DNA from 4 places in the Kineococcus sp. AC630 genome. Region 2 is predicted to be linked to each of the others. Evidence: riboswitches for the same ligand, from Rfam matches in the RefSeq annotation. Region 2 holds a riboswitch; each other region holds the start of a gene.
The links. A riboswitch is a leader RNA that binds a small molecule or an ion and turns the genes downstream of it on or off. The one in region 2 is predicted to bind S-adenosylmethionine.
Positions count from the first base shown of each region.

Region 1 (2,995 bases), on a different contig from region 2:
TGCGCCGCAGGCGTCTGCGGGGTGGAGAACACGTCGTAGACGTCGCCCACCTCGACGAGGCGGCCGTTCTCCATCACCGCGACCCGGTCCGCGATCTGGCGCACGGCGTCCATCTCGTGGGTGATGACGACGATGGTCACGCCGAGTTCGGTGTTCACCCGCCGCAACAGGGACAGGACCTCGGTGGTGGTCTCGGGGTCCAGGGCGCTGGTGGCCTCGTCGGCCAGCAGCAGCGGCGGGTTCGTGGCCAGTGCCCGGGCGATGCCGACGCGCTGCTTCTGCCCGCCGGACAACTGCTCCGGGTAGGTGTGCGCCCGGTCCAGCAGACCGACGAAGTCGAGGAGTTCCGCGGTCCGCGCGTCGCGTTCCGCCCGCCCGACGCCCGCGACGGTCAGCGGGTAGGCGACGTTCCCCGCCACCGTCCGCGACCGGAACAGGTTGAACTGCTGGAAGATCATCCCGATGCCCGAACGGGCCCGGCGGAGATCACCCTCCGACAGCTTCGTGAGGTCCTGACCGGCGACGCGGACGCTGCCGGAGGAGGGTTTCTCGAGGGCGTTGACGAGGCGGACCAGGGTCGACTTGCCGGCCCCGGAGTACCCGATGACGGCCAGCACCTCACCCTCGCGGACCTCGAGGCTGACGTCGTCGACCGCCGCGACGGACGTGCCGTCGCGGCGGTCGAAGCGCTTGGAGACGTTCTCCAGGCTGACGAGGGTCTTCACTTGCCCTTCGCGGCCTTCGCGTCGGCCTCGACGGTGGCGAGGTCGGCCTGCAGGTCCGCGGCGCTGCGGTCGGAGACGACCGCGTTCGGGTAGTCCTTGGCGAACACCGTCTGCACGGCGGGGTCCTGGAAGAGGGCCGCGAGCTTCAGGTAGGTCTCGTTGTCCTTGTCCTTCGCCCGCGCGGCGAAGATGTTGACGTAGGGCGCGGCCGAGGGGTCGGACGGGTCGTCCTTGGCGATGACGTCGGTCTCCGGCAGCTTGGCGCTCGTCGCGTAGTTCACGTTGACGATCGCGGCGGCGACCGAACCGCTCTGCAGCGCGCCGGCGGTCTGCGAGGCGTCGACGGCGGTGACGTCGACCTTCTTCGTCTCGATGTCGTCGATCGAGGAGAAGGCGTTGCCGCCGTCCTTGAGGGTCAGCAGACCGGCCGACTGCAGCACCAGCAGGCCGCGGGCCTGGTTGATGTCGTCGTTCGGGATGGCGACCTTCGCGCCCTCGGGGAGTTCGGACGGGCTCTTCGCCGTGGTCGAGTACAGCGGCAGCGGGTAGATCGCGGTCGCACCGATGGGCTGCAGGTCGTCCCCGGCGGTGACGTCGTAGTTCGCGAGGTACTGGATGTGCTGGAACTGGTTGAGGTCGACCTCGCCCTGCGACAGCGCCGGGTTCGGCAGGCTGTAGTCGGAGAAGTTGACCAGGTCGACCGTCACGTTCAGCTTCGACTTCGCCAGGCCCACGTACGTCTTCCAGTAGTCCAGCGACTTGTCGGCCACGCCGATCTTCACGGTCTGGGCCGGGGCGGAACCGGCGGCGGCGGTCGTCGCGGTGTCGTCCTTGCGGGTCCCGAGGACGACGGCGACGATCACCACGACCACGACGACGACGGCGGCGACGATCCCGATGAGGAGGCCGCGGCGCTTCGGCTTGTCGGGCAGGGCGGGGGCGGGGCTGGACACGGTGGCACTCCGGTGGTCGAACGGCGGGCGCGCGGCTCGCAGCACCCCGTGATCGACGACGTGCGTTGCTCCGCGCTTGCCGGACGGGGTCGTCCGGCCTGGTCTTCACCTGGGGCACCCCGCCGCGGGGGAGGGTTGCCGGACAACGAGCCAGGGCTTGTCGCTGTCACTCATGACCGTGGGGGAACCGTAGGTTCCCGTCGTCGAACCCGTCAAATCGCCCCCGCGCGCCGGTGATCAGCCCGGCCGCGGGACCGCCCGCGTCTCAGCGCAGGCGTTCGGTCACGCCGCACCGCCGTCACCGGGTCGGCTCAGGACGTGGGGGAGGACGACGGCCTGCGCGGCGACGGTGCGCCCGTCCGTCGTGGTGATCGAGGGACTGCCGTGGAGGACGTAGCCCTCCGCCAGGGCCGCCGTGACCTTCTCGCAGAAGGATCGGTCGTCGGGGCCGGTCAGCAGCCGGTACGTCAGCTTCTCGTCGCTCACGCGTCCAGACTATTCGCGCCCAGAGCGTCGCGGGCGTCCTGCAGGCTCAGCAGGCCCAGGGCGACGTCCGCCAGCGCGTCGCCGAGCTTCTTGTGGTTGGCCCGGGCCCAGCGCTTCCCGTCGTAGTCGGTGGTCGTGCGGCGCAGTGCCTCGAGGCTCGCGCGCAGGTCGCGGTCGAGACGTTCGCGCAGTTCCCCGTCCGTGGGCGTCTCAGGGCGCAGCGCCTCGCCGTCGCCGTTGCGCAGCTGCAGGAGCGCCTCGTGGTCCAGGCCCTCCTCCCGGGCCCAGAACCGCACCGGCCGTTCGACCAGGTGGTTCCACACCGGGGCCTGCGCGGACCGGAAGAGGACCTGGACGGGGCTCTTCGCCAGTCCGGACGCGTTGAGCCAGAACTCACCGGCCTGCGGTCGGCTGAAGAGCGCGCACTCGTCCTCGGGGAGGTCGACGACGACGGCGACCCGGACGAACGCCGGGTCCTCGCTGTCCTGCTGCGGCCCGAGCAGGGCGCCGAAGACCCACGCCTCCTCGGCGCGGAAGAGGTGCAGCTCGGCGGGCAACGAGTTCGCGTGCTCGCACCCCTGGGCGACGTCGGCGAGCTTGCTGACGGCAGTGGTCCACTTCACGGCAGCATCTTCGCGGGTGTTGCGGGGCCGGCCCCGCGGGGGCCTAAGCTCGCCCGGTGGATTCGACCGAACTGAGGGCCCTGCAGAAGCCGTTGAAGGACGCCTACCGCGAGGACCCGGCCAAGGCGCTGGTTCCCGCGAAGGCCGTGGCGGTGCTGGACGGGCAGTCCATCGGCGTGTCGGTCGACGGGTTCGCGGGCACCACCCG
Region 1 is NZ_CEEDMJ010000012.1:112,016-115,010, reverse strand. It holds gene AC0I8G_RS14305 (methionine ABC transporter ATP-binding protein) at 1-725, opposite strand, end outside; gene AC0I8G_RS14300 (MetQ/NlpA family ABC transporter substrate-binding protein) at 722-1,678, opposite strand; SAM riboswitch class IV at 1,746-1,856, opposite strand; gene AC0I8G_RS14295 (DUF1737 domain-containing protein) at 1,961-2,164, opposite strand; gene AC0I8G_RS14290 (DUF7711 family protein) at 2,161-2,787, opposite strand; gene AC0I8G_RS14285 (OsmC family protein) at 2,844-2,995, shown strand, end outside.
Region 1: linked by a shared signal. The riboswitch ahead of AC0I8G_RS14300 (MetQ/NlpA family ABC transporter substrate-binding protein) and the one ahead of AC0I8G_RS01185 (ABC transporter substrate-binding protein) in region 2 are both predicted to bind S-adenosylmethionine.

Region 2 (2,995 bases):
GCACGTCCCGCACGACGTGACCCGCGAGACCACCCTCGACGAGCGCCTGCGCGGCTGGCTCGCGTTCGCCGACCAGAAGGTCGCCGAGGTCGTCGTCCTGGGCAAGGCGCTGGGGGACGCAGCGGCGGTGCAGGAGGAACTGACCGCGTCGGCGCAGGCCCGGGCCGACCGCGTCGGCGCCCCCGGCGTGGTGCGTCCCGAGGTGCGCGACCGGCTCGGAGCGCTGACCCCGGAGGCCTTCGGGCGCAGCGACTACGCCGTGCGCCGCCTCGCCCAGGAACAGGCGCTGGGTCTGCCGGCGCTGCCGACGACGACGATCGGCTCGTTCCCGCAGACGGGCGAGATCCGCAAGGCGCGCGCCGCGTGGACGCGCGGAGACCTCGCGACGGCCGCCTACGAGGAGTTCCTCAAGGCGGAGATCGACCGCGTCGTGGACCTGCAGGAGGAACTGGGCCTCGACGTCGTCGTGCACGGGGAACCCGAGCGCAACGACATGGTCCAGTACTTCGCCGAGCAGCTCGACGGGTTCGCCGTCACCGCCCACGGCTGGGTCCAGTCCTACGGGTCGCGCTGCGTGCGCCCGCCCATCCTCTGGGGTGACGTCGTCCGTCCGGCGCCGATCACGGTGCCCTGGAGCCGGTACACGAAGACACGCACGACGAAGCCCGTCAAGGGCATGCTGACCGGCCCGGTGACGATCCTCGCCTGGTCCTTCGTCCGTGACGACCAGCCGCTGGGCGACACCGCCCGCCAGGTCGCCCTGGCGCTGCGCGACGAGGTCAGCGACCTCGAGGCCGCCGGCATCGGGATCGTCCAGGTCGACGAACCCGCTCTGCGGGAGCTGCTGCCCCTGCGCACCCAGGACCAGCCCGCCTACCTGGACTGGTCGGTGAACTCGTTCCGCCTGGCGACGGCCGGTGCCGCCGACGCGACGCAGATCCACACCCACCTCTGCTACTCGGAGTTCGGTGAGGTCATCGACGCGATCGACGGCCTCGACGCGGACGTCACGAGCATCGAGGCGGCACGCTCGCGCATGGAGGTCCTCGGCGACATCGCGCGGGCCGGTTTCGCGCGGGGCATCGGGCCGGGGGTCTACGACATCCACTCGCCGCGCGTTCCCTCGACCGAGGAGGTCGTCGGGTTGCTGCGCGCCGCCGTCGCCGCGGTCCCGGCCCGCCAGGTCTGGGTGAACCCGGACTGCGGCCTCAAGACCCGTGGCTACGCCGAGACCACCGAGTCGCTGCGCAACCTCGTCGAGGCCGCCCGCACCGTCCGCGCGGAACTCCCCGCGCACGCCGTCGCGACGAGCTGACGCCCCCGTCCGAGCGGATCCCCGCCGGACGCCAGCCGCCCTCCTGACCTCCCGAGGTCAGGAGGGCGGCGCTCGTTCGGCCCGGGTTCCCGCCGACCCGGCCGGGCGGGTTGAGATTCCGGCAGGGGGTCCCTATGATTCCTGCAGAACACCATCCAGAGCGGCTGAGAGACCTGGCTCGACGACGTCGCAGCAACCCCCCGGCAACGGGCGCGGGTGCTTCCGCCAGGAACGATGGAGGAGCGCAGTGAACAAGACGTCCCACGTCGCCGTCCTGAGGCGCATCGTCGACTTCTGCCTCACCGGTTCCACCGGCTGTCGCTGACCCAGCACCCCCGCTGACCGGGAACGTGCCGGTCACCCCGCGTCCCCGCCGCAGGCCGGACGTGTCTTCGACGTACCCCTCAGCCTGGAGAACCCTTGCGCACCCGCACGCCCTTGTCCGCCGTCGCCCTCGTCGCGTTGTTCGCCCTCACCGCCTGCGGTGGCGGGAGCCAGGACGACGGCAGTGCCGCCGCCGACGGTGAACCCGTCGCCGGCGGGAACCTCACCTTCGCCATCCAGGTCGACTCCGGCTGCATCGACCCGCAGCAGGTCGGCAACAACGACGCCCTGAACGTCGGTCGCCAGCTCGTCGACTCCCTCACGGTCCAGGACCTCGACGGTCAGGTCCAGCCGTGGCTGGCCCAGAGCTGGGAGGTCAGCCCCGACGCGAGGACGTTCACGTTCCACCTGCGTGAGGGCGCCACGTTCTCCGACGGGACGCCGCTCGACTCCGCGGCGGTCAAGGCGAACCTCGACGGCATCGTCGCGCTCGGGGCGAAGGCGTCGTTGGCCTCGGCCTACCTCGCGGGCTACACCGGGACGCAGACGCCGGACGCGCGAACGGCCGTCGTGACGTTCTCGCAGCCGAGCGCACAGTTCCTGCAGGCGACGTCGACGATGAGCCTCGGTCTGCTCTCCGTCGCCACGACCACCGCGGATCCCGCGACTCGTTGCGACGGAACGACTCTCGTCGGATCCGGTCCCTTCGTGGTCGGGAAGTACACGAAGGACAGCGAGGTCGTGCTGAAGAAGCGCACCGGCTACGCCTGGGCCCCGACGGGTTCGAAGCACAGTGGTGACGCCTACCTCGACACGATCACCTACCAGGTGGTCCCCGAGGCGAGCGTGCGCACCGGGTCGCTGCAGTCGGGTCAGATCGACGCGACGACGGCGATCTCCGCGCAGGACCTCCCGCAGTTCGACGGCGGCGGTTTCTGGACCGAACGTCGCGCGAACCCGGGCATCCCCTACAACTTCTTCCCCAACGAGTCGCGGCCGGTCTTCCAGGACGAACGCGTCCGCCAGGCCCTGTCGAAGGCCATCGACCGCGAACAACTGGCGAGCATCCTCAACCCGGGTGACGTGGCCGTGACGTCGGCGCTCTCGGCGTCCACCCCGGACGCACCCGACGACTCCGACGTCCTCGCCCACGACGTCGCCGGGGCCAACGCCCTCCTCGACCAGGCCGGCTGGACGAAGGGTGCGGACGGGATCCGCGCGAAGGACGGCCAGGAGCTCTCCTTCACGATCACCTTCTGGCAGCCCACCTCGGCGGTGCTGGAACTCGTGCAGCAGCAGGTGCGCGAGGTCGGGATCGACCTGCAGTTGAAGCAGGGCACGACGGCCGAGACGACG
Region 2 is NZ_CEEDMJ010000001.1:248,894-251,888, reverse strand. It holds gene metE (5-methyltetrahydropteroyltriglutamate--homocysteine S-methyltransferase) at 1-1,315, shown strand, start outside; SAM riboswitch class I at 1,464-1,556, shown strand; gene AC0I8G_RS01185 (ABC transporter substrate-binding protein) at 1,736-2,995, shown strand, end outside.

Region 3 (2,995 bases), on a different contig from region 2:
CATGAGGACGCTCACGTTGACCCCGAGCAGGGCCACCGAGCGTCCCAGGAGGGCGAGGAACCCCCGCCGGGCCAGTCCCCGCCAGCAGACGACCAGCGCCACCGTGGCCACCACTGCGACGCCGATGGCGATCCACCTCGTCAGCGGATCGTCGAGACCCACCCCACACCCCCCGTGCCAGAACCGGCGCGTGGTGCGCCGGGACCACCATGGGTCACCACAGGCGGGGACGTGCCCTCTCTCAGCGATCTCCCGGCGAACCGGCAGCACCCTCCGAGCCTGCGAGCACGTCCAGCACGGCGTCCGCGATGGCCCGGTGCCCGGCGGCGTCGGGGTGGTCGCCGTCCGCGGCGAGCAGCGTCGTCGGGTCGCCGGTCCCGTCCGGGCCGTGGAACACCGGGCGCAGGTCCACGAAGAGCGCCTCGCTGCCCACCGCGACGGCGAGGCGGTCGTCGAAGGCGTCGGTGAGGGCGACCTGGTCGTGCAGCTCGGCGGGGGTGTACTCCTGCCGGGCGACCGCACCGTCCAGCCCGACCGCCCAGTAGTCGAGGACGACGACCCGGGCTCCGGTGGCGGTGAGCTCGTCGACGGTCCCCGCCAGCGTCGCCACCACCCGCTCGATCGTCGCGTCGGTGTCGACGGCCCCGGCGGTGGAGGTGGCGAGGTCGACCTGCTGCACGAGGTCGTTGGCCCCGGCCTGCAGGAGCACGACGTCCGGCGCACCGAGTCGGGGTCCCTCGTCCGCCGCGAGCCGGCGCAGGACGGAGTCGACGTCGGTCGACGTCGCCCCGCCGCTGGCCCGCTGCACCACGTCGGCCCCGCCTGCGGGCGCGAGACCGTCGGCGACCAGGTCCGGGAAGGGGGTGCAGCCGCAGACGTCTCCCGCCGGCACGGAGTCGCCCAGGGACAGCAGGCGCAGGGGCGCGGAGGACGAGGCGGCGTCGTCCGGCCCGGCGCAGGCGGCCGCGCAGACGGCCAGCAGGAGGGCGACGGTCCGGGAGGTGCGTGGGGAGCGGGCCCACGGGAAGCTCACCCGCCCACTGTGGCACCGGCTCGCGCCCCGCGCCCGGGACCGGGTCCCGGTTTGCCTGGCGCGCGCCCCCGTCGTAGGTTCGCCCCAGCCATCCAGAGCGACCGAGAGACCTGGCTCGTCGACGTCGCAGCAACCACCCCGCGGGGAAGGTGCTACCGCCAGGACCGATGGGAGAACCGTTCTGTGAGCACCGTGCACGACACCGTCCTCGCGACGCCCAGCGAACCCCTCGTCCGCCGCCGGGCGGCGCTGGGGAGCTTCGTCGGCACCACCATCGAGTGGTACGACTACTACCTCTACGGCACGGCCGCGGCGATCGTCCTCGGCCCGCTGTTCTTCCCGAACGTCGGTGGCGCCGTCGGCGTGATCGCCGCGTTCGCCACCTACGCCGTGGGTTTCGCCGCCCGACCCCTCGGCGGTGCGGTGGCCGGTCACATCGGCGACCGGGTGGGCCGCAAGGCGGTCCTCGTGGCCTCGTTGCTGGTCATGGGGATCTCCACGGCGGCCATCGGTCTGCTCCCCACCCACGACCGGATCGGGGTGTGGGCCCCGGTCCTGCTGGTCGCGGCGCGGCTGCTGCAGGGTTTCTCGGCCGGGGGTGAGTGGGGCGGGGCCGTCCTGCTGTCCGTCGAGCACGCCCCCACCGGCCGGCGCGGTCTGTTCGGCGCGATCCCGCAGATGGGTTCCGCGGCCGGCATGGTCCTGGCCAGCGGGGGTTTCTGGCTCACCCGCACCCTGACCTCGAGCGAGGACTTCCTCGCCTGGGGGTGGCGGATCCCCTTCCTGGCCAGCGCCGTGCTCGTCGTCGTCGGGTTGGTCATCCGCCTCAAGGTCACCGACTCCCCGGCGTTCACCGCGCTGCGCGAAGCCGACGCGACGTCGCGCCGACCGGTCGCCGAGGTGCTGGCGACGAACAAGCGCGGGGTGTTCCTGACGACCGGCATGCGGTTGGGCCAGAACGGCGCCTACGTCCTCTACACGGTGTTCGCGCTGAACTACCTGACCAACCACGTGCGCGAGGACGGGGCCGACGTCGGTCTGCTCGCCGTCCTCGTCGCCTCGGTCATCAGCCTCGCCGCCACGCCGTTGTGGGGTCTGCTCTCGGACCGGGTGGGCCGCAAACCCGTCTACCTGTTCGGGTCGGTCCTCACCGCGGTGTTCACGGTGCCCGCGTTCCTGCTGCTGGACACGGGGTCGACCGTCCTGATCGTGGGCGCGATGGTCATCGCGATCAACCTCGGTCACGACAGCCAGTACGGCGCTCAGGGCGCCTTCTTCGCCGAGCAGTTCGACAGCCGCACCCGCTACAGCGGTGCGTCCCTCGGGTACTCGATCGGCGCGGTCCTCGGCGGCGGTCTGACCCCGCTCATCGCGGCGTCCCTGCTGGCCGCGGGGAACGGTTCGCCCTGGATCGTCGCGGGGTACCTGAGCTTCCTCGCCGTCCTCACCACCATCGCGGCCGCGCTCACCCGCGAGACCGCGCACCGACCTCTGGAGGGACTGTCCCGTTGAGCCCGACACCGTTGCGCCTCAACGCCTTCGCCATGGCCTGCGTCGGCCACCAGGCCGCGGGGCTGTGGTCGCGACCGGAGGACCACAGCGCGGACTACCGGACCCTCGCCCACTGGACGAACCTCGCCCGCCTCCTCGAGCGCGGGGGTTTCGACGCGCTGTTCCTCGCCGACGTCCTCGGCACCTACGACGTCCACGGGGGATCGCGGGACGCGGCGGTCCGCGCCGCCGTGCAGGTTCCCGTCAACGACCCGCTCGCCGCGGTGTCGGCGATGGCCGCCGTCACCGAGGACCTGGGTTTCGGGCTCACCGTGACCACGACCTACGAACAGCCCTACTCCCTGGCCCGCCGCCTCACGACGCTGGACCACCTCACCGGCGGCCGCGTCGCGTGGAACGTGGTCACGGGCTACCTCGACTCGGCCGCGAAGAACCTGGGTCTCACCGCCC
Region 3 is NZ_CEEDMJ010000002.1:28,115-31,109, forward strand. It holds gene AC0I8G_RS01975 (alpha/beta hydrolase) at 1-162, opposite strand, end outside; gene AC0I8G_RS01980 (SGNH/GDSL hydrolase family protein) at 242-1,033, opposite strand; SAM riboswitch class I at 1,119-1,207, shown strand; gene AC0I8G_RS01985 (MFS transporter) at 1,217-2,545, shown strand; gene AC0I8G_RS01990 (LLM class flavin-dependent oxidoreductase) at 2,542-2,995, shown strand, end outside.
Region 3: linked by a shared signal. The riboswitch ahead of AC0I8G_RS01985 (MFS transporter) and the one ahead of AC0I8G_RS01185 (ABC transporter substrate-binding protein) in region 2 are both predicted to bind S-adenosylmethionine.

Region 4 (2,995 bases), on a different contig from region 2:
CGGCACGAGCGCCGCCATCAGCACGAGGAACGGCAGGGACCGCCCGGTGCTGACCACCCAGCCGAGGACGCGGTGGGCCGGGCGGTTCTCCAGCAACCCGTCCGGGGCGAGGTTGTGCAGCAGGACCCCCAGCGGGACCCCGAGCAGCACGACCAGGGCCATGACGATGCCGACCATCAGCAGCGTGTCGCCGAGGGCGGGCAGGACGAGCGCCGGGATCTCTGGCAGGGGCGTGTCCAGGTTCGAGGCCAGCGGGAGGGCGGCGGGGCTCACGGGACCAGCTCCAGGGTCGAGGGCACCTCGGCGGCGCGGGCGTGCAGCCCCCGTCGCTCGAGGGCGGCGATCAGCAGCGCGGGGTCCACCGAGTCCGGGACGCCGAGGGTGGCGTGCCCGACGGTCCGCCCCGTGACGGCACTCACGGAGGCGCCGAGCAGGGCGAGGTCGTGGCCGAGTTCGCGGGCCGTGCTGGTCAGCCAGTCCGCCGGCACGTCGTCGCCGCGGTAGTGCACCGTCCAGGTGACGAGCCGGGGATCGGTGGCGACCGCCCGTCGGGGCAGCAGCGCGGCCCCGACCGGCGACCCCGGGTCGCGCAGGACGTCCAGCAGGAGCGCCGACTCGACGATGCGGCCGTGCTCGAGTCGGGCCACGGAGTCCGCGACCTCGACGACCGTGTCCATCTCGTGGGTGATGAACAGGATGGACAGCCCGAGGTCGTCGCGCAGTTCGCGCAGCAGCGCCACGATCGAGGCCGTCGAGCGCGGGTCCAGCCCGGAGGTCGCCTCGTCGGAGAGCAGCACGCTCGGACGCAGAGCCAGGGCGCGGGCGATCCCGACGCGCTGGCGCTGCCCGCCGGAGAGCTCGTGCGGGTAGCGCCCGGCCAGGTCGGCCAGACCCACCCGTTCCAGCAGCTCGGCGACCCGGGCGCGCCGCTCGCGGGGGACGACCCCGAGGTAGCGCAACGGGAGTTCGACGTTCTGGGCGGCGGTGCGCCGGGTCTGCAGCCCGTCGGACTGGAAGATCGTGCCGATGCGGCGACGGGCTTCGCGCAGCCGTCCCTCCCCGAGGTGGGTGAGGTCCTGGCCGCCGACGAGCACGGAACCCGACGTGGGCCGGGTCAGCAGGGTCACGCACTGGGCGAGGGTGCTCTTGCCGGCCCCGCTCGGCCCGACGACGGCGGTGATGCTGCCGGCGGGGACGAGCAGGTCGAGGCGGTCCAGGACGGTGGTGCTCCCGTAGGTCTTGGTGAGCTGTCTCAGCTCGATCATGGCTCGATCACGTCGTCTCCAGGGCGGCGTGGGGCGCGCGAGGGCGCGGCGGGGGAGCGTCGGGCGGACCGGCGCAGGGGGGACCGCCGGACGGGGTGGCCCGGGGTGTTCAGCAGGGAGTGCGGACGCTCAGCGTCGACAGGTCTGGTGGGACACGTGCGTCTCCTTCAACGTCCTTACCCGCGACACCCGCGGGTCGGGTCATCACCCGGAGCACCCCACGACGGAAGGAGGGTTGCCGACCAGCGAGCCGGGGCTTCGCGCTGGCACTCATGACCTGATTCGACAGTGACAGCCGAACCGGGGTCCGTCAAGCGGTTCGGGAAGGTACCGGATATCCGCACCCGGCTTCGAAATCGTTCGTGCGCAACGGCTTGCGCCGGACCCCTCCGGTGCCGGGCCGACCCGAGTCGCTGCGGGGCCGCCGACGAGGCGTTACAGTTCGCAGGACCATCCAGAGCGGCCGAGAGATCTGGCTCGACGACGCCGCAGCAACCCGAGCCCGGGTGCTACCGCCAGGACCGATGGAGGAGCACCACCATGTCCGTGAACGAGCCCCTGAAGTTCGCCTACTGGGTCCCGAACGTGTCGGGCGGCCTGGTCGTCTCCACGATCGAGCAGCGCACCAGCCACGACCCGGCCTACAACGTCGCCGTCGCCCAGGCCGCCGAACGCGTCGGTTTCGAGTACGCCCTGACCCAGGTCCGCTACCTCGCCTCCTACGGGGCGGACGCGCAGCACGAGTCGACGTCGTTCTCCCTCGCCCTGCTGCTGGCGACGCAGAAGCTCAAGGTCATCGCCGCGGTGCACCCCTTCTTCTGGCACCCCGGGGTCCTCGCGAAGTTCGCCGCGACCACCCAGGAACTCACCGACAACCGCCTCGCGCTGAACGTCGTCTCCGGCTGGTTCAAGAACGAGGCGACCCAGCTCGGGGTCACCTGGCACGAGCACGACGACCGCTACCGCCAGTCGGAGGAGTTCATCGCCCTGCTGCGCGGGGTGTGGACCGAGGACGGTTACAGCCAGCAGGGTGAGTTCTTCAACGCCGAGGACATCACCTTCCGCCCGCAGCCCAAGGTGCAGCCGGAACTGTTCCAGGGCGGCAACTCGACGGCCGCGCAGGCGATGGCCGGCCGGGTCAGCGACTGGTACTTCATGAACGGCAAGTCGATCGCCGCCGCCGCCGCCGGGGTGCGCGAGGTCAGCGCCCTCGCCGCCGGCAACGGCCGCTTGGTGCGGTTCGGCCTCAACGGTTTCGCCGTCGTCCGCGACACCCGCGACGAGGCCGAGGCCGTCCTCGAGGAGATCATCGCCAAGGCCGACCGCACCAAGGTCGAAGGTTTCGGCGCCGCCGTCCAGGAGGCCGGGAACTCCACCAGGGACGGCAAGGGCATGTGGGCCGACAGCGAGTTCCGCGACCTCGTCCAGTACAACGACGGTTTCCGCACCGGCCTCGTCGGGACGCCCGACGAGGTCGCCCGCCGCATCCTGGCCTACCGCCTCGTCGGGGTGGACCTGCTGCTGCTCGGCTTCCTGCACGTCAAGGAGGAGGTCGAGGCGTTCGGTGAGCTCGTCATCCCGAAGGTGCGCGAACTCGAGGCCCGCCTCGTCGCGGGCGAGGACCTGGACCTCGGCGCGGAACTCGACGAGGCCGTCGTCGCGGCGACCACCCCGGTCCCCGCCTGACGCTGCGCCCCGGAACCGGGCGCCTCAGAGCTGCGCCACCAGGA
Region 4 is NZ_CEEDMJ010000002.1:191,012-194,006, forward strand. It holds gene AC0I8G_RS02860 (methionine ABC transporter permease) at 1-273, opposite strand, end outside; gene AC0I8G_RS02865 (methionine ABC transporter ATP-binding protein) at 270-1,265, opposite strand; SAM riboswitch class IV at 1,433-1,543, opposite strand; SAM riboswitch class I at 1,713-1,796, shown strand; gene sfnG (dimethylsulfone monooxygenase SfnG) at 1,806-2,951, shown strand; gene AC0I8G_RS02875 (alpha/beta fold hydrolase) at 2,976-2,995, opposite strand, start outside.
Region 4: linked by a shared signal. The riboswitch ahead of AC0I8G_RS02865 (methionine ABC transporter ATP-binding protein) and the one ahead of AC0I8G_RS01185 (ABC transporter substrate-binding protein) in region 2 are both predicted to bind S-adenosylmethionine.